Regions from separate parts of the Microbulbifer aestuariivivens genome, predicted to be linked through region 1. Evidence: predicted binding sites of a transcription regulator. Region 1 holds the regulator's gene; each other region holds the start of a gene.
What was found. Region 1 encodes sigma-54, which starts transcription at its own class of promoters, with help from an activator protein. Its sites were predicted from a motif close to TGGCACANNNNTTGCNNT; they were not measured.
Positions count from the first base shown of each region.

Region 2: the regulator sigma-54 is predicted to act here: its motif matches at 2,660-2,677, upstream of ABEA58_RS12965 (formate/nitrite transporter family protein).
Region 3: the regulator sigma-54 is predicted to act here: its motif matches at 3,039-3,056, upstream of ABEA58_RS13185 (ammonium transporter).

Region 1 is NZ_BAABRT010000003.1:58,817-66,896, forward strand. It holds gene ABEA58_RS02565 (MlaC/ttg2D family ABC transporter substrate-binding protein) at 1-398, opposite strand, end outside; gene ABEA58_RS02570 (calcium/sodium antiporter) at 654-1,622, shown strand; gene ABEA58_RS02575 (KpsF/GutQ family sugar-phosphate isomerase) at 1,690-2,661, shown strand; gene ABEA58_RS02580 (KdsC family phosphatase) at 2,721-3,260, shown strand; gene lptC (LPS export ABC transporter periplasmic protein LptC) at 3,342-3,908, shown strand; gene lptA (lipopolysaccharide transport periplasmic protein LptA) at 3,895-4,494, shown strand; gene lptB (LPS export ABC transporter ATP-binding protein) at 4,559-5,284, shown strand; gene ABEA58_RS02600 (RNA polymerase factor sigma-54) at 5,507-6,985, shown strand; gene hpf (ribosome hibernation-promoting factor, HPF/YfiA family) at 7,175-7,465, shown strand; gene ptsN (PTS IIA-like nitrogen regulatory protein PtsN) at 7,469-7,930, shown strand; gene rapZ (RNase adapter RapZ) at 8,015-8,080, shown strand, end outside.
Region 2 is NZ_BAABRT010000024.1:5,396-13,475, forward strand. It holds gene ABEA58_RS12960 (bifunctional protein-serine/threonine kinase/phosphatase) at 1-1,605, opposite strand, end outside; gene ABEA58_RS12965 (formate/nitrite transporter family protein) at 1,674-2,516, opposite strand; gene cobA (uroporphyrinogen-III C-methyltransferase) at 3,234-4,196, shown strand; gene ABEA58_RS12975 (Rossmann-fold NAD(P)-binding domain-containing protein) at 4,613-5,839, shown strand; gene ABEA58_RS12980 (23S rRNA (adenine(2030)-N(6))-methyltransferase RlmJ) at 5,985-6,821, opposite strand; RNA gene ssrA (transfer-messenger RNA) at 6,956-7,343, opposite strand; gene ABEA58_RS12990 (sodium-dependent transporter) at 7,478-8,080, opposite strand, start outside.
Region 3 is NZ_BAABRT010000025.1:4,256-12,335, forward strand. It holds gene ABEA58_RS13175 (TolC family protein) at 1-704, opposite strand, end outside; gene hdeA (acid-activated periplasmic chaperone HdeA) at 1,059-1,376, opposite strand; gene ABEA58_RS13185 (ammonium transporter) at 1,833-3,038, opposite strand; gene ABEA58_RS13190 (GIY-YIG nuclease family protein) at 3,511-4,086, shown strand; gene acnB (bifunctional aconitate hydratase 2/2-methylisocitrate dehydratase) at 4,374-6,989, opposite strand; gene ABEA58_RS13200 (DUF1289 domain-containing protein) at 7,293-7,748, shown strand; gene ABEA58_RS13205 (hypothetical protein) at 7,792-8,080, opposite strand, start outside.

The DNA.
Region 1 (8,080 bases):
GGATTGACGACGCGCACATCCATATCGCCAAAGCTCGCCACTCCGCGGGCGAAAGTGGCCACCAGATCGCGACGGAAAGCACTGGCAAAGCGCGCCTGCTGCGCGGGGGTGGCCTGCTTGGCATAGCCGCCCATCACGCCGCGGGCAATGAAGTCAAAGTCCACCACCGGGTCCAGTACTCTTTCGACGGCGTTGTAATAGCGCTGAGAGTCTGAATTAAGATATTCGGAATTCGAGCGGATCACCCCCAGCAATTCCTGGGATACTCCCTCAATCACGGTGTAAGGATTCTGCGCGGCGCTTGCCGCCGGAACCCAGGTGCTGAGCAGCAGCGCACACAGAGCGGCCTGTACCCAGAGGGCCGGCGACTGGCGGCCCGTTTCAGAAAATGCGTTCACAAAGTATCTCCCATTTGGCGAATCGTTCCTTGAGCGCAAACAGCGCCTTAAAGTGCCACAGTACTGCCACTTCTCCTTCTTGGATCAGCCCCACTCCCCGTCCTGGACCTGTCCCAGCGCTTGCGGGCGCGGGTAAGGCTGACAGCGGCGGCGGCAGACTATACCATGACCGCCCCCGCGGGTGTTGAGGCGTCAATGACAGCCGGGCACACGCGCATCTCTCACTTTTCACCTAATTCATTGTTTGAGGTTAGCATGCCGGAAGTGTGGCTGGCGGCACTGGCAATGCTGGCCGGATTGGCGGGGCTTGTCTGGGGCGCGGACCGCTTTGTCGCGGGAAGCGCGGCACTGGCTCTGCGCCTGGGCCTCTCAAAACTGGTTATTGGCCTCACCATCGTCGCCCTTGGCACCTCGGCCCCGGAAATCATGGTGGCGACCAGCGCGGCCCAACGGGGTGCGGGTGAACTGGCCATCGGCAACGCGCTCGGCTCCAACCTCGCCAATATCGGCCTGGTACTGGGCGTGACGGCACTTATCGCGCCCATTCCGTTACAGCGCCACCTGCTCGGGCAGGAAATCCCCGCCCTGCTGATGGTCACCGTCCTGGCCGGCTTTATACTGCACGACGCCCGCCTCAGCGCTGCCGAAGGGCTGTTCCTGCTCGCGCTGATTATTCTTCTGCTATGGGTGACCGTGCGCCTGAAAAAGCGCCACCACGGCAGCGAAGAGGAGGATGTGGAGGTCCGAGACTACACAGCGGCAGGCGGTTTTTTCTGGTTCGGCCTCGGACTCGCGATACTGCTGGCCAGCGCCGATATTCTCGTATGGGGCGCCAGCCAACTCGCCGCCGCTGCCGGCATCAGCCCGCTGGTTATCGGCCTCACCGTGGTGGCGGTGGGAACCAGCCTGCCGGAACTCGCCACCTCGGTCGCCAGCGCGGTTAAAGGCCATTTCGATCTGGCCATCGGCAATATCATTGGCTCCAATATATTCAATATTCTGGCAGTAATGTCTGTACCCGGTATCATCGCCCCCCTGGATATACAGCCGGCAGTCTTCTCGCGTGATTACCTGGCCATGCTGGCGATGACGCTGCTGCTGGTCAGCGCCATCACCTACAGCCTGTGGCGCCACCCCAGCGACGCGCGCCTAGGCCGCGGGCATGGAGCCCTGCTGCTGGGCTGCTACGGCGCCTACTACGGACTGTTGCTGCACAACTTTTGATCGGCTACTGAGCGGCAGTGCGAGCGGAATTCCTACAATCAACAAAGGCGGTTTGAAGAGAAAAGTAATGACCCAGGACCTGATCTTACAAGCGGGCCAGCGCACCGTACTGATGGAAACCGAAGCGGTAGCCGCGCTGGAGCAACGCATCAACGCTGACTTCAAGACCGCCTGCGAATTGATCCTGCAGTGCCGCGGGCGCGTCATTGTTACCGGCATGGGCAAGTCGGGCCATGTGGGCGGCAAGATTGCAGCCACCCTCGCCAGCACCGGAACCCCGAGCTTTTTCGTGCATCCCGGCGAGGCGAGCCACGGCGATCTGGGCATGATCACCCGCGAGGACCTGGTGATCGCCATCTCCAATTCCGGCTCTTCCGCCGAGGTGATGACCCTGCTGCCGCTACTGAAACGACTGGGCATCCCCATGATCAGCATGACCGGCAAGCCGGAGTCGCCGCTGGCCCAGGCCGCCGATGTGAATCTCGACATCTCCGTGGCCACCGAGGCCTGCCCGCTGAACCTGGCGCCCACCTCGTCTACCACCGTCACTCTGGTCATGGGCGACGCCCTGGCCGTGGCGCTGCTGGAGGCGCGCGGCTTTACGGCAGAGGATTTTGCCTTCTCCCACCCCGGTGGCGCTCTGGGCCGGCGACTGCTGCTCAAAGTGGAAGATGTCATGCACGCCGGCGAAGAGCTGCCGCAGGTTTCACCGGAAACTCCCCTCTCCAAGGCTCTGCTGGAAATGACCAGCAAGGGCTTCGGCATGACCACCGTGGTGGATAACAAGGGCACTCTCCTTGGCGTTTTCACCGACGGCGACCTGCGCCGTGTTATCGATCACAAGATCGAGCTGGATACCGCCACCATGGACACGGTCATGAGCCGCCGGCCAAAAACCGTGTCCAAAGATACCCTGGCGGCGGAAGCACTGCGCATCATGGAGGACAACCGTATTACCGCGCTGGTGGTAGAGGATGAAGCCCGCCATCCCATCGGTCTGCTGCATATGCACGATATACTCCGCGCCGGCGTCATCTGAGCAATTAAGGAACAAACCCCGTGAGCCAACAGCATTCACAACACAATAAACAACACTTAATAGACGCCGAGCAGCTCGATCACAAACTCGCACAGGTGCGCCACCTGGTACTGGATGTGGACGGCGTTCTCACCGATGGCCGCCTCTTTTTCGATAACAACGGCAACGAACTGAAAACCTTCAATACCCTCGATGGCCACGGCATCAAAATGCTGCAGAAATCCGGGGTACAGGTCGCCATCATTACCGGCCGGCGCAGCAGCGTGGTGGAGCGCCGGGCACACGACCTGGGCGTGCACAAGCTGATCCAGGGGCGCGAAGACAAGTTCACCGCCCTGCAGGAGCTGTTCGGCGATGAGGGTTACCGGCTGGAAGACATCGCCTATGTGGGTGACGACTACCCCGATCTCCTGGTGATGACCCGGGTGGGCTGCCCTATCTCGGTACCCAACGCCGCCGCCGCCGTGCGCGAGCGGGCCATCTGGGTTACCGACACCCGGGGTGGCGAGGGCGCTGTGCGCGAGGTTTGCGATCGCATCATGAAAGCCCAGGGCACTTTTGACGCGGCGCTGGCCCCCTACCTGCATTCCGCCGACTGACCGGCACCGCGGCCACAACTTTACGGCCCCTAACTCTACGGCCACTATACGGCCCCTATACGGCTACTGGGAGACGCCCCAATGCGCACCTGGCTACCTCTGGCTATCGTCGTCGCCCTGATCAGCGTGGGGCTCTGGTTCTCCGAGAGCCCGCCGCAGCAATTACTCGGCAAGCGACCGACCCCAAAGGAATTCGATCGCGCGGCGGACCTGATCATCCGCGGAGCCAAGACCCGCCACTTCAGCCCCGAGGGCACCCTCGCCTACCGCCTGGATGCCGACAGCGTCACCTACTTCCAGTTCGCCCGTCGCGACCGGGCCAATCTGGATCAGCCGCGCATTGTGTTTTATCAGGGGCAGTCACCGCGCTGGCGCACCGAGTCCGAAACCGGGGTGGCCTACAATAACGGGGAGCGGGTGGTACTGCGCGGCGACGTGAATATCTGGGAGTTGCCACAAGCCGGCGGCATACACCTGCAGACTGCCGCCATTACCATCAAACCGCGCGAGGAATTCGCCGAAACCGACAAAGTTGTTAAGATTGCGGCCGGCGCCAACCGCACCGAGGGCCGCGGCCTGCGCGCCTACCTGAAAGAAGACCGGGTGGAAATCCTCTCCGAGGTACAGAGCATCTATGAAAACCAATAATCTGATGCGGCCCATCGCCGCCTTTGCCCTGCTGGTACTGAGCGCCCAGGCCCTCGCCCTGCCGGAAGACCGCAACCAGCCCATCCGGGTGAAATCCGAGCATTTCGACGGCAACCGGGCCGATAACCTGTTCGTTTATATTGGCAACGTGCAGATCTCCCAGGGCAGCCTGCGGATTCTCGCCGATCGCGTCGAGGTGCACGGCACCGCCGAGGGCGAAATCCAGAAAGTGGTCGCCACCGGCGAGCCCGCGCATTTCCAGCAGCAGGTACAGCAGAGCCAGACGCCGGTTAAAGCCAAGGCCCGCCGCATCGAATTCCGCGTCAATGCCGACGCACTGCAGCTGTCCGGGGATGCCCAGGTGGATCGCAACGGCAACACCCTGTCCGCCGAGAAGATCGACTACGACCTGATCAGCGAGCAGATCGAGGCTCAGGGACAGTCCGGCAACGGCCGCGTGGAGATGATCTGGCAGCCGGAGAAAAAAGTGGCGGGCCAACCCCCAGGGGGACAAGAGGGACAAGAGGGACAAGAGGGAGGCGAGGTTCCAGCGGTGCAGAACCCGCAGGCACAAGACACTCCCTGAGAATAAGGTACCCGCCCCACCCAATTGCCCCCGGGCACAGACCATCAAGACTGCGGAATTCACTATGCCAAGGCTGAGAGCGCTACACCTCGCCAAACAGTACAAGAAAAGAAAGGTGGTTCAGGACGTCTCCGTCGAGGTCAGCAGTGGCCAGGTCGTGGGCCTGCTGGGCCCAAATGGCGCCGGCAAAACCACCTGCTTCTACATGATCGCGGGGCTGGTACAGGCCGATGCCGGCCAGGTGCTCATCGATGATGAGGACATCACCCGTCTCTCCATGCACGGTCGCGCCCGCAAAGGGATCGGCTACCTGCCGCAGGAGGCCTCAGTGTTCCGTCGCCTGTCCGTGCGCGACAACATTCTCGCCATCCTGCAGACCCGCAAGGACCTGTCCCGCACGCAGCGGGAGGATGCCCTGGAGGAACTGCTGAAAGAGTTCCACATCACCCACATAGAGAGCAGCCTCGGCATGGCCCTCTCCGGGGGCGAGCGGCGCCGGGTCGAAATTGCCCGCGCGCTGGCCACAGACCCGGACTTCGTCTTGCTGGACGAACCCTTCGCCGGTGTCGACCCCATCTCGGTCAACGACATCAAGCAGATCATCCGCCACCTGCGCGACCGCGGTATCGGCGTACTGATCACCGATCACAATGTGCGCGAGACGCTGGATATCTGCGAGAAGGCCTATATCGTCAGCGAGGGCCATATCATCGCCGCCGGCAGCCCCGCCGAAGTGCTTGCCAACCAGCAGGTGCGCGAGGTGTATTTGGGACACGAATTCACCATCTGACGCGCACCCGCGCCCCGTATCGCACTGTTGCGCCGTGGGGCGCAACTCCCGCCTTCACCGCGCCTATTCACCGCAACTTTCACCGCAACTTTCACCGCAACTTTCACCGCAGATTGCCCGTAAATAGTAGGCATAGTTATTGCTTGTAATCCGCTCAGACGGGGGGTAGTCTGTTGCGTCGTTCAAGTCGATTCATCCGCCGAACGCGTGTAAGCCCACCGTATGAAGCAGTCCCTGCAGTTAAAACTCGGCACCCAGCTGACCATGACGCCGCAGCTTCAGCAGGCGATCAGGTTGCTGCAGCTGTCGACCCTCGACCTTCAGCAGGAAGTGCAGTCCGCGCTGGACAGCAACCCCATGCTGGAAGTTGATGGCGAGGATTTCGGCGACCGAAGCGGCGACAGCACAACGGACGAAAACAGCCAGTCTAAAACCAGCGCCGAGCGCGAGCGCGAACACGACCAGAGAGAGGCATCCACCGCCCCTGAACAGGAGCCAGAGTGGAACTCCGACATCCCCACCGACCTGCCCGTGGATACCCAGTGGGACGACATCTACGGCTCTGGCAGCTACAGCGGCAGCCAGGATAGCGAGGACAGCGGTTTCGAGCAGCGCAACGCCGCCGGTATCGGCCTCGCCGACCACCTGCTGTGGCAACTCAACCTGACCGGCCTTTCCGCCGAAGACAAGCAGATCGCCGAGACACTGATCGACGATATCTCCCCCGCCGGTTTCCTGCAGACCCCCACCGCAGAGCTATCCGCAGCACTGCAGGTCGAGGAAGACGAGCTGCTCGCCGTACTGAAAACCATCCAGCAGTTCGAGCCCGCCGGCTGCGGCGCTCGCGACCTGCGCGAATGCCTGCTGTTGCAACTGCGCCAACTGCCTCCCGGCACCCCGTGGCTGGATGAGGCCAAGCTGGTGGTGGACAAATACCTGGAGCTGCTCGGCAAGCGCGACTTCCGCCAGCTGAGCAGACGCACCCGCCTGAGCGAGGCGCAGCTGGGCGATGTGGTGCGCCTTATCCAGACGCTGAACCCGCACCCGGGTGAGGGCTTCAGTGGCGAGGAGACCCAGTATGTGGTGCCGGATATTATCGTCAGCCGCCGCGAACAGCGCTGGCTGGTGGAGCTGAATCCGGAAACCACCCCGAAGCTGCGCATCAACAGCAGCTACGCCTCGCTGATCAAGCGCGCCGACAACTCCAGCGACAACAGCTACCTGAAGGACAACCTGCAGGAAGCCCGCTGGTTCCTCAAGAGCCTGCAGAGCCGCAACGAGACTCTGCTCAAGGTCGCCTCCAGCATTGTGGAAAAACAGCAGGGCTTCCTCGAACAGGGCCCGGAAGCCATGCGCCCCATGGTGCTGGCGGACATCGCCGAGAGCATCGGCATGCATGAGTCCACCATCTCCCGCGTGACCACGCAGAAGTTTATGCTCACACCTCGCGGGGTTTTCGAGCTCAAGTACTTCTTCTCCAGCCATGTGAGCACCGACTCCGGTGAAGACGCCTCCTCCACCGCCATCCGCGCCCTGATCCGCAAACTGATCGACGCCGAACCGCCGCGCAAACCGCTGTCTGACAACAAAATTACCCAGGAGCTGGACAGCCAGGGCATCAAGGTCGCGAGGCGCACCGTGGCCAAGTACCGGGAGTCCATGGGTATTCCCTCATCCAGCGAGCGCAAGCGCCTGGTCTGACCCTTCCCAAAGCCAAATCCTGACCGCACTTATGCCGGCGGTCACAGCCCTCTGGCGCCCGTTCATACGGGCGTGACAACCGAAGCGCGAAGTTTGAGTGTATCCTTCCAATCTGGCGAACTTCCTAGTAGGGTTGCCGCCCTGAAGGGGGTAGCGCCGGAAAGCGATACACTCTTTGAGGAGATTTCCATGCAGATCAACATCAGTGGCCGTCACCTGGATGTAAGCCCAGCTCTTCGTGATTACTGTCTCGAAAAAATGGACAAGCTGGTTCACCACAACGACCTGATCACCACTGCGCAGGTTACCCTGTCGATCGACAGGGAAGTCCAGCGCGCGGAGGCCCTGATGCATGTCAACGGGTCTGAAGTCTTCGCCAACTCCGAGGCGGATGACATGTACGCGGCGATCGACGGCCTGACCGACAAGCTCGACCGCCAGCTGTTGAAACATAAAGAGAAGTTGCGCAAGCACCGCTAGCTTATGACATTGGATGCATTACTCTCTCCCCGCCTGAGCCTCTGTAATCTGGCGGGGAGCAGCAAGAAGAAGTTGCTGTTGAATATCGCCCAGGCCATTGCAGAACAATATCCACAATTCGATTCCGACACTGTTTTCAACCAGTTGATCGCCCGTGAGCGCCTGGGCTCCACGGGCATTGGTGAGGGGGTGGCCATCCCGCACTGCCACCTGCCCGGGTGCGAACATCCGATCGGTGTGCTCTGCACCACCGACCCCGCCGTCGACTTCGACGCCGCAGACCGCCAGCCGGTAGACCTCCTGTTCGCCCTGCTTGTGCCGGAGGGCCACGAACAGGAACACCTGGACACCCTGGCGCAGATCGCGGGCCTCTTCAGCGACAGCCGCGTGCGCGACAAACTGCGCGCGGCCGAAACCGGCGACGAGCTTTACGCGCTGGCCATCGACAGCTCTGCCGCTGCATAATCAACGCCATTCCGCAGCAAATTTCAGCGGCTGGAGGTCCCAGCCGTCTGCAATCCGCGCCTGTTGACTGAAGGATCTGCATTCATGCGCTTGGTAATCATCAGTGGCCGCTCCGGCTCGGGGAAAAGTTCCGCCCTGCAGCTGCTGGAG
Region 2 (8,080 bases), on a different contig from region 1:
TATTAGCGCATAGCGTTTTTCTGGATTAATGTGTACCGCCTTTGCTATTGCCATGTCGACCCAAACCGGAATGGCGCGCTCCGGCTTGGATAGAGGTCGATATTGCAGGCGATTTTGAGCGATCGTAGTTGTTGATTTTGCGACATTTGTCCCATAGGGATATTCACCTGACAGCATATGATAGGCGATTACTCCCAGAGAATACTGATCGGATAGTATACTGCCATACTCCCCCAGAAAGTATTCAGGCGCGGCGTACAATGCCGTCCCCTGCAAGGTGGCACCTACCATTCCGGCCTGTGACTCAGCCACCCCGGCGACATAGGTGGCACCGAGGTCGATGATTTTCACAGTACCGTGGGCATCAATCACAATATTGTCCGGCTTTAAATCCTGATGAATCATTTCCATGCGATGGAAAGCGCGCAAGCCGGTTGAGATTTGCTCGAGTATGGCTCTTACCTCGTTAAGGTCCGGTGCGGGGTGATCCGCTATCCACTGCTCCAATGTCTGCCCTTCAATGTACTCGGTTACCGAATACAGGTAGTGGCGGTCTCTATTTGTAGGAGCCGCTTTGATCACATGGGCACTGTGGATGCGTCGGGCAATCCATTCTTCCAGCAAAAATCTTTCGAGATATTGCTCATCAACTGTCATACCCAGCGCGGGTACTTTTAACACTAGCCGTTTCTGTGATTCCAGATCGACAACCAGAAAGGCTTTACTGCGGCTTGAGGAATGCAGCAGACGGCAAACCTGGTAGCCATCAAACAGATCGCCTTCCTTGAGTTCAGGCGGCAGCGACAATTGCTGCGTATCACTCACCACTTTGAGTGATGCGGTGTTGGCAACACTCTCGATTCGAATCAGTTGGATTGAAAGATTGTCGCGGCTGCCTAGCTGCAGTGACCGCTCTGTGATTTGCCTGGCCGCCATAGACAGGTCAACATCTGGAGTATGTAGCATGGACAGCAACGCTACTGTATCCATATGTTCATAAACACCGTCGGTCATAGCGATAAAAATATCGCCTTTATTCAATGCCACATTGACATAATCAATTTTTAAGCCTTCATCTACCCCTAGGGCTCGAGCAAGGTAGCTTTCCTCAGCGGAAACGATCAGACGGTGGTCATTGGTCAGCTTTTCCAAGCCCAGAGAATTAAGACGGTATACGCGGGAATCGCCCACGTGAAAAATGTGTAATAGGTTGTCCTTGATGACCATGGTTGTCAGGGTACATACGTACCCCTTGTTACTGTCGCTGGAGCGCCAGCTTTCCCGGGCGCGAGAACAAAGCCAGGAGTTGGTGGCCTGAATGACCCGTTCACCGGCGGTTCTGGTTGACCATAGTTCTGAAGTACAGAAATAGTCGTCAAGAAAAGCGGTCACAGCGGTGTTGCTGGCAATGTGACTGACATCGCTAGTGCTGATTCCGTCGGCGATGGCCAGGGCAATCCCCTTGTCTACTGTGTCTGAATCTTTAGGGAGTCGATAGGCAATGGCATCCTGATTGATGGACTTAACACCGGCAGATGTAAACTGGCCAATCGACACCTTGAGTTTGGTGTGCAAACTTGCTGGGGGTAAGTCGCAGCTGTTCATAGGCGTTGTCACGGCTAACCCCGGCGCAATTTTGGCTTACCTGGGCATCAGTGGATGGATTAACTGGATCAGGCGGCAATCGGCCTGGCTGCATTGCTGGTGCTGAGACTGCGCTGCTTACCTGTGCGGACATGGGTGTAATAGAGAGGCAGGCCTACCAGGCAGAAACCACCGACCAGATTGCCAAGCGCAGTAGGCAGTTCGTTCCAAATGATGTATTGCATAAATGTGAATTCCCCACCCATTATCATGGAAAAAGGGAACAGGAACATGTTCACGATGGAGTGTTCGAAACCCATGAAGAAGAAAAGCATGATTGGCATCCACATGGCGGCCATTTTTCCGGTAGCCGAGGTGGATATCATCGCGCCGACTACACCCATTGAAACCATCCAGTTACATAGCATGCCGCGAATGAAAATGGTCAACCATCCGTCAACGCCATGGGCCGCGTAACCCAGAGTGCGTGATTCACCAATTGTGGCGACTTTTGCAGCGATAGCACCGCCATCGGTGTTGTAGCCATAGGTCAGGATGAAGCTCATCATGAAGGCAACTGTCAAAGCTCCGGCAAAATTTCCGACAAATACCAGGCCCCAATTACGCAGCATCTGGCCGAAGGATGCACCGGGACGCTTATCCAGTACGGCCAGCGGTACCAGAGTAAATACTCCCGTGAGAAGATCGAACTTCATCAGATAGAGCATAATGAAGCCCACGGGAAACAGGACGGCTCCGATCAGGGGAGAGCCGGTTTTGGTGGCCACCGTAATGGCAAACACCGCAGCCAGCGCCAGAATGGCTCCGGCCATAAATGCACGAATCAGAGTGTCCTGCGTTGACATGAAAATCTTTTCCTGGCCGGCATCGACCATCTTTGTGGTGAATTCGCTTGGAGCTAGGTAAGACATAGAGGCCACCTTTGTGGTTTTGGTTTAGTAAAAACTTTTTACAGGCAAAAAAAAAGTGCCCGGATTTCCCTGTCTTGACAGGGAATCCCAGACACCTTTGTCTTGTAATCAGTCTGTTCTGAACTGATCGATTCAACTATGTTGATGCTAAACTCGTGCCAGATTTAATTTTCAGCATGACGATTTGATAAATGATTCGGTCAAGCCGACATTTCCTACAGATTTTATTGATTTGGTGGGTATCACTAAAAAATGCGCAAGCGATGTTTTGATCTAATCCAGTGCGCCACGGTAGGCGGCAGCACCAAAATGCAGCAGCAAGCTGCATTTAGATATTGGGATTCGGCTTTCATTGAGTTGTCTCTGCTGTATGGCGCCTATTTTGCCTAAGGTAAAAATTGAAAATATCCACTACAGAATGGCGTATTTAAAATCCTTTACCAGGAATCCTGTCCATATGCATCGTGGAGATGCAGCGTTAGGTGTAATCTGGCACATTAACTGCATTTAGATTTCTAAGGATAATACTTTCACCGAGTGGTGAACCAAAGAAGTAAGATAAGTAGGAAAAGTAAGAAGGTTGCGATAGGTCTATAGACGCCACGAAAAAGTTGGCAGATGCCGTCAGTAGATCGTCAATACATTCTTGCTTAACGAGGGTAACGAAGCCCAAAGTTCTGTAACAGGAGCTTTGGGCTTTTTTTGTAGGTAAAAGTTATGCCGAAGTCGATTACTGTCGCAAAATGTGAAGTCGGTTTTTTCAAGCCCAATGCTACTTTTGGCTATCTAATTCTTCGGAGTATGGTGTTGTCGTGGTTATCTGCAGTATTTCGTCGCTCGAACAGCCTTAGCTATTTTTTGGCCAGAAACAGTGAGCGTATTGGTTCGACAGGTGGGTTGACGCTTGGTAGAAGTTCACCTCAAGGCAGGGTTGATTTGGTAGGTGCTGGCCCCGGGGATCCGGAGTTGCTCACTAGGAGGGCATGGAATCTACTCCATCAATGTGATGCGGTAGTTTATGACGCGCTCGTCAGTGCCGAATTGATGGCGTCGCTGCCGAGTCGGATTGAACGTCACTATGTTGGCAAGCGTTGTGGCCAGCATTCGGTTACACAAGATGAAATCGGGAAATTACTGTGCGATTTAGCGCAACAGGGTAAACACGTGGTTCGACTTAAAGGTGGTGACCCACTCATGTTTGGGCGGCTCGGTGAGGAGCTAGACCAGCTTATTGAGGCAGCCATTGCTTATTCTGTTGTGCCTGGTATTGGCGCAGCCTCGGGTTGTGCTGCCAGTGTGGCGATGCCCTTGACGGAACGCGGCCTGGCAAAGGGTTTGCGGTTGATCACGGCCTCACTCAGTGAGGCAGAAGAGCAATTGAACTGGTCCGACCTTGCTCAAGAGGAGGAAACGCTGGTGTTTTATATGGGCTTGTCCAAGGCATCGACTATCAGCCTTAAGTTAATCGATGCCGGACTGCCAGCCAACTTTCCTGTTCTGATTGTAGAAAATGGTACACAGCGACAACAGCGTAACATTTCGACAACGCTACAAGGTTTACCGGTGACGGTTAACACATTCAAGATACAAGCCCCGGCTCTGATTTATGTGGGGAAAATCGTCGGAAAGCTGTCCCAGCGTCAGGGTTGTTTAATCGGTCCTGGAATGGCAATGACCTGATTGTTCGCTTTTAACAACTTTCCTAAGTAACGAACACAGCAAGCGAATCCGGCAGGACACCCATAAAACATCAGATAGCGAGAGTGATAATGAAAGCTGACAAGTTAAAAGTACAAGTAATGAGAACCACTCATACACACTGAGAGTTTCTGGTAAATCTCAAAGGTAATGAATGGGGCTGTTCAGGCCACCGATTGATAATAGTTATCACGGGTTATAAAGAAAATAATTTACATAGTTATTACGACAGTATTTTGATGTTGCGTGGTGAATTCAGCGGAAGCTGATTCACGTCAAAACAGAAAATATGAGAGCAATGAGGCTTATTTGACACCGGGTTTATCAATCCTGGTTTGATCGAATGGGCCTTTTTTTCGTCCTTTTTAAAGAAGCTACATCATCATGGAGAGAATAGTATGAAAAATCTTGCGATCATTCGTGCTCGGGGCACTTTTGTAAAATCGGTCAGCGGGGTGTTGGCTTTTACCACTTTGGCATTATCTGCTCTGAGCTCAGCCAGCACTGCAGAAGACACTGTCTCAGGCGTTAAAACAAAATTGACACTCCGTTATCGTGCCGAGTATGTGGATCAAGAGGGTATTGAAGAAACTGCATTGGCTTCGACTCTAAAAAGCCGTCTGACATTTACTACAGGCAGCTGGAGTGGATTGAGCGGACAAATTGAAGTTGACGATATCACAGTGATCGGCAGCGAAATGTACAGGACGCCAGAAAACGGGTACAGCGAATACCCTGTGGTGGCAGATCCTGAAGGGGTAGATGTCAATCAGGCCAAGTTGAGTTATCAGCGCGATGGCTTCAGCTCGACACTGGGCAGGCAAAGAATCAATCTGGGTTCACAGCGTTTTGTTGGCGGTGTTGGCTGGCGTCAGAACGAGCAAACCTATGATGCCTTCCGGGTTGGCTACAAAACAGATAGTAATGTAAGCGTGGATTATGCCTATGTGTGGGGTGTTGAGCGGGTATTTGGTCCGAACGACTCCACCAGCCAGCTGGCCCGTTGGAATACGGAGTCCCATTTCATTACAGCGGCCAGTGATTTTGAAAAACTGGGCAAGATTGAACTCTTTGCTCTGTTTAATGATTTCAATCCGGTGCCAGGCCTGTCAACACAGACCGTCGGTTTCGATTACCAGTTTAAACCGAAAGCGTTTACGCTGAATTTTGGCTACGCCCAGCAAAATGACTATGGAAGCAACCCCAACAATTTTAATAATGATTATTTATCACTCAGTGCATCCACTGAGGTGGCAAATCTGGGGCTGAGTGCCGGCTACGAAGTGCTGGGTACGGACAACGGTGTTTCCTTCAAGACCCCGCTGGCAACTCTGCATAAATTTCAGGGCTGGGCAGATATGTTTCTGGTCACTCCGGCTGGCGGCGTCGTCGATACCTGGGCGCAGGTGAAGGGGAAGGTCGGACCTGTTGACCTCCTGGTCAAGTATCATCAGTTTGGCTCCGACGAGGACAGTATTGATTATGGCGATGAACTGGACTTGGCTGCCACGTACAGCTTTTCAAAAGATCATTCGATCCAGCTGAAATTTGCCCAGTTCGATGGCAAGTCCATGGTGGATGTGGACAAGGTTTGGCTCAGCTGGAATTGGGCATGGGGTAATTAATAATAATAATTGGGGTCAGAGTAAAATTTTGTCGTCTTTATCTTCCCCCGATCGCCACGCAAAACCCTGTGTAACGGTCACTGATATCTATAGTAAGCTGAAAGAGTCCGGCGGCGGGATACTGTTTAGCACCGCCGCCGGTGGCTTATTCCTCCACCAATGTGGCGCACTGGTATATCTGGCTGCCGCACTGTGAAACCAGTGTGGCCAGTTTTGGTAGCAGTGCCGAGATCTTGCTCATTAGCGTCCATGGCGGGTTGATCACGAGCATTCCGGATGCGGTCATACCGTGTTCTCGTGAGTCCGGCATAACCCCAAGTTCAAAACACTGAATATTTCTGATCCCACTGTTGATCAGCTTTTTCTGCATACGCTGGATGGTGTTTCTATCCACTACCGGGTACCAGATGGCATAAATGCCCTGGCTGAATTTTTTATAGGCCTTGGCTACCTGGTCAATGACTAAGTCGTAGTCAGATTTGATTTCATAGGATGGATCGATCAAAACAAGCCCGCGACGGCTGCGCGGCGGGATCAGTGCTTTTAATCCGTCAAAACCATCAGTGTGGTACACGCGAATGTTTTTCCGTCCTGCAAAGTTCTTCTGCAAGAGCTGGTAATCCTGTGGGTGCAGTTCAAACAGCCAAGCGCGATCCTGTGGGCGCAAGAAGCAGCCGACGATAGACGGCGAGCCTGGGTAGAAGTTAACGGCATCAGTTTTATTGAATGACCCCACTACCTCGGCATAGCGGTCAAGTTCCGGCCAGTCAGCGAAATTTAGTCTGGCAATGCCACCGCTGTGTTCCAGGGTTTTTTGTGACTGCGCTGAGCGTAAATCATACAGGCCGGCCCCGGCATGAGTGTCGATGTAGTCGAAGGCGGTGTCTTTTTTAAGCAGGTGGTCGAGAATCTCGACAAGCACAATATGCTTGAGCAAGTCAGCAAAATTACCGGCATGGAAAGAGTGGCGATAACTCAACAAGGCGAAATACCTGCAGGGCAAAGTTAATGAAAGCAGCGTTTAACACGGGTAAGTGCTAGCGAGCGGCCCAGATACACAAAAGCCCCGAAAGCGCAGGGCTTACGGGGCTTTGTGATCTGTCTGAGACAGTGATTTGGTGGAGATGGCGGGAGTCGAACCCGCGTCCGTCAGCACTCTGCCAGGAGCTCTACATGCTTAGTTCCGCCTATTGATTTAGCTCTTTACAGCCCAGCGGGCAGGACGTTAAGAGCGAGCCTGAATAAGTTTTAGGCCATCCGCGTCAGGCACGCTTCAGGACGATCCAGTTCTGTATGACAGCCAGCAGCGCGATACTGGAACCTTGCTGAAGGCCGCTAAGGGCGAACCCTTAGTAGTGCGTCACGGGCCGCTTACGCAGCCAGTTGGGCACCGTAGTTGTCGTCGTTGGCAACTAATAAAATGCAGCTTTGGATTTACGTGATTCGCTACCCTCACGGCATGCACCCATGGTTTCGTCACCGGCGTCGAATCCAAGTCATCCCCGATAGGAAACCGTCATGGTTTAGAGGCGAGTATACCCGAATTAGTTCCTAAGCCATATCCCGCTGGGCGGCAATCTGGGTTCTTTATGTGCAGATTGTAGAGGGGCGTGAGCCTGACCCTGAGCCGGAGTTGGGTCAGGTGAACAGGTCCAGTATCCCGCTGAACAGGCCCACGGACTGGGCGAAGGCGGCCAGGATCAATACCGGGCACACAAGGCGCACGTACCAGGGCCAGATTTTCCAGAAGAGGGTGCTGCCGATGTTCTCGTGGCCTTTTTTCAGTTCCTTCAGGACTTCGTCGCGGCGCCAGATCCAGCCGGCGAAGATACACAGGGCCACGCCGAGCAGGGGCTGGCCGTATTCGGTGCTGATACTGATGACGAGTACGAACAGGCTGTCGAAGTTGAAGATGATCAGGCTGCTGATGGCAAAAATGATCAGCCCCACCAGCAGCGTGGCGGTTTTGCGGCCCAGTTTGAGGTTCTCGATGGAGAAGGCCACCGGTACTTCGAGCATGGAGATGGAGGAGGTAACTGACGCGATGGTCATAAGGGCAAAGAAGGCGATGGCCACAAACAGCCCGGCGGTGCCCATGGTGTTAAACAGCGCCGGCAGTACCTGCAGGATCAGATCCGGACCGGCGATCAGTTCGCCGCTGGCGGCAAAGATCTGGGTGCCGGCTTCTTGGGCCACATACATGGCGGGCAGGATCAGCAGGCCGGCGGTGAATGCGATGCC
Region 3 (8,080 bases), on a different contig from region 1:
GCGTGTCGTCGCTCCTGCTCTGCCACCTGCGCCTGTGCCAGAGCGACTTCCACCTGCATGCGCTCCACACTGGCAATTTGTCCCTCGCGCTCCAAGGCCTCGGCATTGGCGAGATGGTCCGTGAGACTGCTGACAACTTCGGTCTGAACAGCCAAGGCTCGCTCATTGACCGCGACCCCGTAATAGCGTGTCACCAGGTCGAGCAACAGCGTGTCACTGGTGGTGTCTGCAGCCGCAACCGCACCGGTAATGCCGGCCGCTGTGGCTTTCTTCGCCGCATCGATACGCCCGCCGGTGAATACCGGCCAGGCGAGGGTTGCCATGACCACGCCGAATGAATCTCCCTGCAAAATTGGGTTGGGAATACTTGGCAGTGCCGGGTCGAGGGATTCAATCAGCCGATTGAGTGGGGCGAGGTCCACCTCAATGGGATCAGACAGCCGGGCGTAAGTGCCTTCAATACCGAGCCTTGGCAGGGCAAGCGCTCTGGCGGCCTGATTTTCGGCTTCGGCACTGGCGATGCGGGCGCGGCTTGCCATCAGCAGCGGATGTGAATGCAGACGGCGCAGAGCTTCGGCAAAGGTCAGGGAATAGCTATTCGACACCGGCGCTGCGCTGGTCAAAGCAGCGGTGCACAGGCTAGCCACCATCGTAATCACCGCGAGGATTCCAAAGGCGAGGTTGGCGACAGGATGTTTCTGCACGTTCAGTGGTCAGGCAGCATTGTCAGTGGATTTGGGTGAAGTATTTGGGCCTGGATCAACTATTTTTATGTGACTGTGTATGCGGAATACCGACTGCGCATTACACGGGCAGCATGAGCGCTACATGGGAACTACATGGGAACTACATGGGCACTACATGGGCACTAAGAGAGTAGCAGACTGGGGCCGCGGGGCAGCGGGGCAGCGGGGCAGCGGGGCAGCGGGGCAAGCAGGGAGTAGGGGCTAGGGAGTAGGGGCTAGGGGGTAGGGGCTAGGGGGTAGGGAAGCGGTATCTTTCATAACGTCAGCGACGAACCAGGCGAAACTGGTTCGCCGCGCAATTTTAGGGAATTCTCACAGGTCTTTTTTAACCTTGTGCCACTCATCCTTCAGCTTGTCCCAGAAGGAGGCGCCGGGGTCTTCTTCACAGGCTGTTGTCAGCATCGGAGTCACCGTTTCTGTGGCATCCACGTCGAACATACTGTCCAGAGGCTTTCCATCTTTTGAATAAGCGGTTGCCCAAAAGACGGCATTGGGCTGGTACTGCTCATCCAGTGCCAGAAAATCTGCGCAGGTCCAAGTCTCAGGGCTTTTGTGATTGTCGGCATAGAGATTCAGTGATGCCGAGAGGCTGATAATGGCGGCAGGGAGAATGAAATACTTGCTATTCACTGCATAGTCTCCTGACTTTCAGTTCGGATGGGAGGAACCCCGCTAGGGGAGAGCAATGGCTGACTTTGATCGACCGCACTGGCACTGAATGACACCATCGCTCAGTGAAAGCATAGCCCGCCAAATGGCAGTCGACGAAGCTCGCAGTAATCCGCCTAATGAGTCTTTCAAGGAGTCCCGCTGCGTCCCGTTAAATGGCATGGAAAAGAGCCGTTCACACGCTCAATGGCTGCTTTTTAGATGCAGTGGAGTGGAAACGAAATGGGCTTATTTAACGGCAAAATTTTAAAGGGAAGTTTTGATATTGTGATTTGAAATATCAGAACCGGGGTGTCGGATTCAGCGGCTTGCCTGCGCCATCGGGAGCGTTTAAGGCGCGATTAGCCGGTGCTTTCGGTACTGTCGGTACTGTAGCTGGTATTGAAGGCAACGTAGGCAAGGCCCTTCAAAAGCTCATCAACTATTTTCCTCATCCAGCAGTTCACTATCGAGGCCCAGAGCCTCCTGGTTGCTGGAGGGACGAATGCTGATGAATTTGTTGATGACAAATAGTATCAGCCAGGTAATGAGTGCGGTGTAAATGGCGACGATGATCACCGCCAGCAACTGAACGCCAAATTGATGAACGCCGGCGGAGACTTTATCAACCCCAGAGCGGGCAAAGATACCAATAAGCAATGCGCCGGTAATACCGCCAACGCCGTGCGCCCTGAACACCTCCAAGGCATCATCTACCTTCAGAAGTCTCTGTATGCCTCTGGCAAAGTAACAGGCTGTGGCGCCAACCACACCGAAAATAGGGGCAGACCAGGGTTCAACATAGCCCGCAGCCGGTGTGATGGTGGCGAGCCCTGCCACGGAACCGACAAGAATGCCGGTAAATGAGGGCTTGCTGTCATCCCGCCATTGCCAAAACAGCCACGTCAACAGCGCGGCAGAGGCGGCCAGCGTGGTATTGGCAAAGGCATAGGCCGCAAGATCATCCGCCGCATAGGCGCCACCGGAGTTGAACCCAAACCAGCCAAACCAGAGAAGCCCGGAGCCAATGGCGATCAAAGGGATATTGGAAGCCTGTTGTGGCTTTTCATCCTCAGCGCGGGCGCCGATGAAGTACGCGGTCGTCAACGCCGATATCCCGGCGGTCAGGTGGATGACAATGCCACCGGCGAAGTCCACAACGCCGAGCTTTTGCAGGAATCCGCCGCCCCAGACCCAGTGCGCAATGGGCGCGTAAATCAGTAAGGTCCAAAAAATTACATACAGGATGTAAGGCGTCATTTTAAAACGGCTGACAAATGAACCGGTTATCAGGCCGGGGGCGATGATGGCGAACATCATCTGGTAGGCAAAGAACAGTATGAAAGGAACCGTGGGGCCGTAATTCGGATTGGGTGCGGAGCCAACATCGCTGAGCGCGAAGTAGGTGAGCGGGTTGCCAATGATGCCTGCCAGATCCGCGCCAAAAACCAGACTAAAACCCACATAAAGCCAGATCATTGCCACCAGGCCCATGCACACGAATGTCTGCATCATGATGGAAAGCACGTCCCTTCGGCGCACCATGCCTCCGTAAAAGAAAGCGAGCGCCGGAGTCATCAGCAGTACCAGCGCGGTGCAAACCATGACGAATCCGGTATCACCGGAATTGAACATCTTGTCCATGTGGCATTCCGTGTTCCATGTTGGGGAAGAGGCTGCAAGTGGGGTTTAGGCCTCAAAACAGCATAGTTGCTCGGCGAGAACTGATCAGGGGGTTGCAGAAACAGGAATCTGATCTCCAAGTGCTGTCAGGAGTGCTGACAGGGGTGTGCAAGTGAGAATGTAAAACCCCTTGGTTGAAAGTTGCGTATTGGGCAGGGGGTGAAATCAGGCAAGAGATAGTTCTACATCTTTAATCTATTGCCGTCGTTACCTGAAACCCTGGCGAGTGTTTTTGCCTTGTCTTTTTGATCTTGGTGTCCTTCAAGGCGAGGGGAGATCATTTGTCCCGCTAAGTTCCACCGTTATCGCCTCAAGTCAAGACTGCACTTTTATCTCTAACTCATTAGAATGCGCCGCTTTTTCATGTTCCAGTATTCCAGTGAAACGTGAATCGCCAGTTTTGTTCTGATCCCCGAGAGGTTTTTGAGGTTACATGATTGTTTTTACCCTTATAAATAATGAAACGGATGATGTCTGGGTTGGTACGGCCCGTGACGGGGTGTCGCCCGAGGCCCGATTCAAGCAGTTGCAGGATGCGCTGGAGCTGGGTATTGATCATCCCTTTTATAAGGATCTGCGAGCATTTGGGGCCGAGGCCTTTTCGGTTGATATCTATGCGGTGGCGGATGACCGCTCGGAACTGGCACTGCTTGTGGAGGAGGCCCTTGAAACCCACAACGGCAACAGTCTAGTCGGGATAAAAACCGTGGCTTCCAGCACTGCGCTGGGGCAGCTTACCGGCAAGTCCCAGTCCTCGCGGCGCGCTGGTGCTGCCAAGACAACTTCTGCAGCGGGCGCCTCCGGTACCGCCAAGAAGGTAAGCAAGGAAAAGCTCTCCGCAGGGCGGACTGGCAGTGCGGCCAAAGAGCGCAAGATTAAAGAGGCCATCGAGGCCGAAAAGGCGGCAATCGCCGCGGCAAAGGCAAAGCGGGTGGCAGAGGAAGCGGCGGAGATGAAAGCCATTATGGCGGCGCTGGATGCCCGGGGTTCCACCCTCAGCAGACGTTAAGGCCGACCTAGGCGATGTTAATAGGGCGTGCTGACTGCGTTTGGCTATGGATGGCCTAGCGGGTGCGGGTGTCTGACTGTTATCCAGCTGCTGCCTGCCGTGCGTCCGCCATCGCCATATACTCCCGCTCTGCGTTTTATTCTGTGATCTTTTTGCTGTGACGTTTCTGCTGTGACGTTTGTGCGGTGACGTTCAGGCAGGCTTGCCGCGTTTTGTTTGAGTACGGAAAAATTTGGCCAAAAAAAAGCCCCGCAACGCGGGGCTTTTTTCTTTAATTCAGGGGCTGCTTAAACAGCGACGTCCTGAATCTCGGTTGCGGCGATACGCTTGCCGTCCTCGGCAGATTTCTGGAATTCCTCAATCTGGTCGAAGTTCAGGTAGCGGTAGATTTCCGCTGACATGGCGTCCAGGTTCTTGGCGAACTCCTGATATTCCGCCGGGGTCGGCAGTTTGCCCAGGATGGCACCCACGGAGGCCAGTTCCGCAGAGGTCAGGTACACGTTGGCACCATCGCCCAGACGGTTGGGGAAGTTGCGGGTGGAGGTGGACAGTACGGTGCTGTTCGGGGCTACACGTGCCTGGTTACCCATACACAGGGAGCATCCCGGCATCTCGGTGCGGGCACCGGCAGAGCCGTAGATGTTGTAGTAACCCTCTTCCATCAGCTGGTGCTCGTCCATCTTGGTGGGCGGAGAGATCCACATGCGGGTGGAAATGCCACCCTTGTGCTGCTGCAGCAGTTTACCGGCGGCGCGGAAGTGGCCGATGTTGGTCATGCAGGAGCCGATGAATACCTCGTCTACCTTGTCGCCAGCGACGGAAGAGAGCAGGCGGGCGTCGTCCGGATCGTTCGGCGCACACACGATGGGCTCTTTGACTTCCGCCAGGTCGATTTCGATAACAGCGGCGTATTCGGCGTCGGCGTCGGCGCTCATCAGTTCCGGGTTGGCCAGCCACTCTTCCATGGCGCGCGCGCGGCGCTCCAGGGTGCGCTTGGAGCCGTAACCTTCGGCGATCATCCAGCGCAGCAGGGTGATATTGGAGCGCAGGTATTCGGCGATGGCTTCTTCCGGCAGCTTGATGGTACAGCCGGCAGCGGAACGCTCGGCAGACGCGTCGGACAGTTCGAAGGCCTGTTCAACGGTCAGGTGGTCGAGGCCTTCGATTTCGAGGATGCGGCCGGAGAAGATGTTCTTCTTGCCTTTTTTCTCGACGGTCAGCAGGCCCTGCTGGATGGCGTAGTAGGGAATGGCATGCACCAGGTCACGCAGGGTGATGCCCGGCTGCAGTTCGCCCTTGAAGCGCACCAGTACCGATTCCGGCATGTCCAGCGGCATTACGCCGGTGGCTGCGGCAAACGCCACCAGACCGGAGCCGGCCGGGAAGGAGATGCCCATCGGGAAGCGGGTGTGGGAGTCACCACCGGTGCCGACGGTATCCGGCAGCAGCATGCGGTTCAGCCAGCTGTGGATGATGCCGTCACCGGGGCGCAGGGAAACGCCGCCGCGGTTCATGATGAAGTCCGGCAGGGTGTGCTGGGTGTCGATGTCCACGGGCTTCGGGTAGGCGGCGGTGTGACAGAAGGACTGCATCACCAGGTCGGCCTGGAAGCCGAGGCAGGCGAGGTCTTTCAGCTCGTCACGGGTCATCGGGCCGGTGGTGTCCTGGGAACCTACGGTGGTCATTTTCGGTTCGCAGTAGGTGCCCGGGCGTACGCCTTCCATGCCGCAGGCCTTGCCGACCATCTTCTGGGCCAGGGTGTAGCCTTTGCCGGTGTCGTTGGGCTGCTCGGGCTTGCGGAACAGGTCGGTGGGCTCCAGGCCCAGTGACTCGCGGGCCTTATTGGTGAGGCCGCGGCCGACGATCAGGTTGATGCGGCCACCAGCCTGGACTTCGTCCAGCAGCACCTGTGAGCGCAGTTCGAATTCAGACAGCACTTTGCCGTCTTCAGACAGAATCTTGCCGTCATAGGGGCGAATCTCGATGATGTCGCCCATGTTCAGCTCGTCTACCGGCGCTTCGAATACGAGGGCGCCAGCGTCTTCCATGGTGTTGTAGAAGATCGGCGCCACTTTACCGCCGATACAGATACCGCCACCTTTCTTGTTCGGTACGCCGGGCATGTCTTCACCGAAGTACCAAAGCACGGAGTTGGTGGCGGATTTGCGTGAAGAACCTGTGCCCACTACGTCGCCGACGAAGGCGACCGGCAAGCCCTTGGCTTTGACTTCTTCGATCTGCTTCAGAGGACCGGTTACACCGTGCTCCTCAGGCTCCAGACCGTCGCGCTTCATTTTATACATGGCCAGCGCGTGCAGGGGGATGTCCGGACGGGACCAGGCGTCGGGTGCCGGGGAGAGGTCGTCGGTGTTGGTTTCGCCGGTCACCTTGAATACGGCAACCTTGATGCTTTCCGGCACCTTGGCGCGCTTGGTGAACCATTCGCCTTCGGCCCAGGATTCGATAACGGCCTTGGCGTGCTCGTTGCCGGCCTTGGCTTTTTCTTCCACGTCGTGGAAGGCGTCGAACATCAGCAGGGTGCTTTTCAGCTGTTCGGCGGCCAGTGCGGCCAGCTTGCTGTCGTCCAGCAGCTCAACCAGAGTGGCGATGTTGTAACCGCCCAGCATCATGCCCAGCAGTTTGGTGGCGTGCTCGGCGTCGATCAGCGGGCTCTTGGCCTCGCCCTTGACGATGGCGGACAGGAAGCCGGCTTTGACGTAAGCGGCTTCGTCCACACCCGGCGGTACGCGGTGAGTCAGCAGCTCAACCAACTCCTGCTCTTCGCCGGCGGGAGGGTTCTTGAGGAGCTCTACGAGCCCGGCCACTTGTTCGGCATCTAAAGGCTTGGGCGGAATACCCTGTTCGGCGCGTTCGGCGACGTGTTTGCGATAGGCTTCAAGCACGGATAAATCCCTCTTAGTATGTGGGGTGAAACCAACAGCTGGCGAAATTCAAGCCGGTTGCTCCGGCCAAGCTTTTCCGTTTGTGGCCGCTGGAGGCGGGTGCCGAATTCTACATGAAAGGCTTGGCGCTGTTAAGGTTATTGAAAAATCAATAACTTACGCGAATTATGATTATTTGTTTGGTGAATGTTGTCTTGGGGTCGGCGCCGGTCTTCCTTTCGCCAAGCAAACAAAATAGTCTTGCGTCGCAATGCTTCCACCTCTGCTGGAGACTCCTCCGGCAGTCGCAATACTGGTTGTCTGATGTATAAAAAAGTCCGAACTCCCTGCATTGGTGTCTGCTCTACCGGTATCGGCGATAACGTGTGTCGCGGTTGCAAGCGGTTTGCCCATGAGGTGATTGACTGGAATGCCTACAGTGAGGACCAGCGTCGGGTGATTGCCGAGCGGCGCGAGGCCTATCTTGTTAACGCCGTGCGCAGCCAGCTGGAAATTGTCGATCGCGAGCGGCTGCTGGCGCAGTTGCGCCATCAGCAGATTCGCTTCGATGAGGATCAGAATCCCTACTGCTGGGTTTTCGAGTTGCTGCGGGCGGGTGCCAGCCAGATCGCCAATCCGCTGGATTACGGCCTGCTGCCTACCTTGCCGGCCCGTGATCTGACTCTGGTGGAGATTCGGCGGCGCATTGATGAGGATTTTTACGGGCTGTCTGTGGCCTATTACCAGCGCTATGTGGCGCCGGGCCTGCAACAAGCCTGACTGATTCTGTGCGATGCAGGCGCAATACCTCGCGAGGTGGGATCTAGTGCGTATGCCGCAGGTGCACCCTGAGCGCGGGCAGGAAAGGCTCCCGATCCAGTGACAGGTCCCGCCGCTGACGCCGTCGCCCCTCCGGCGGTTCATTGCCAACCCGTGAGTACTCCGGCAGTTGCCCACTGCCATCGTTGACGACCAGTACCGGCATGGCCGCATAGCCTACCTGGTGGTAGCGCTCCCCCTCATCGCCTCTAAAAATCTCAGCCACTTGCAGGTTGGGGCGGTTCTGTACCTGCACCTGTCGCAGGTTGTCCTGCTGGCTGCGGTTGAGACCG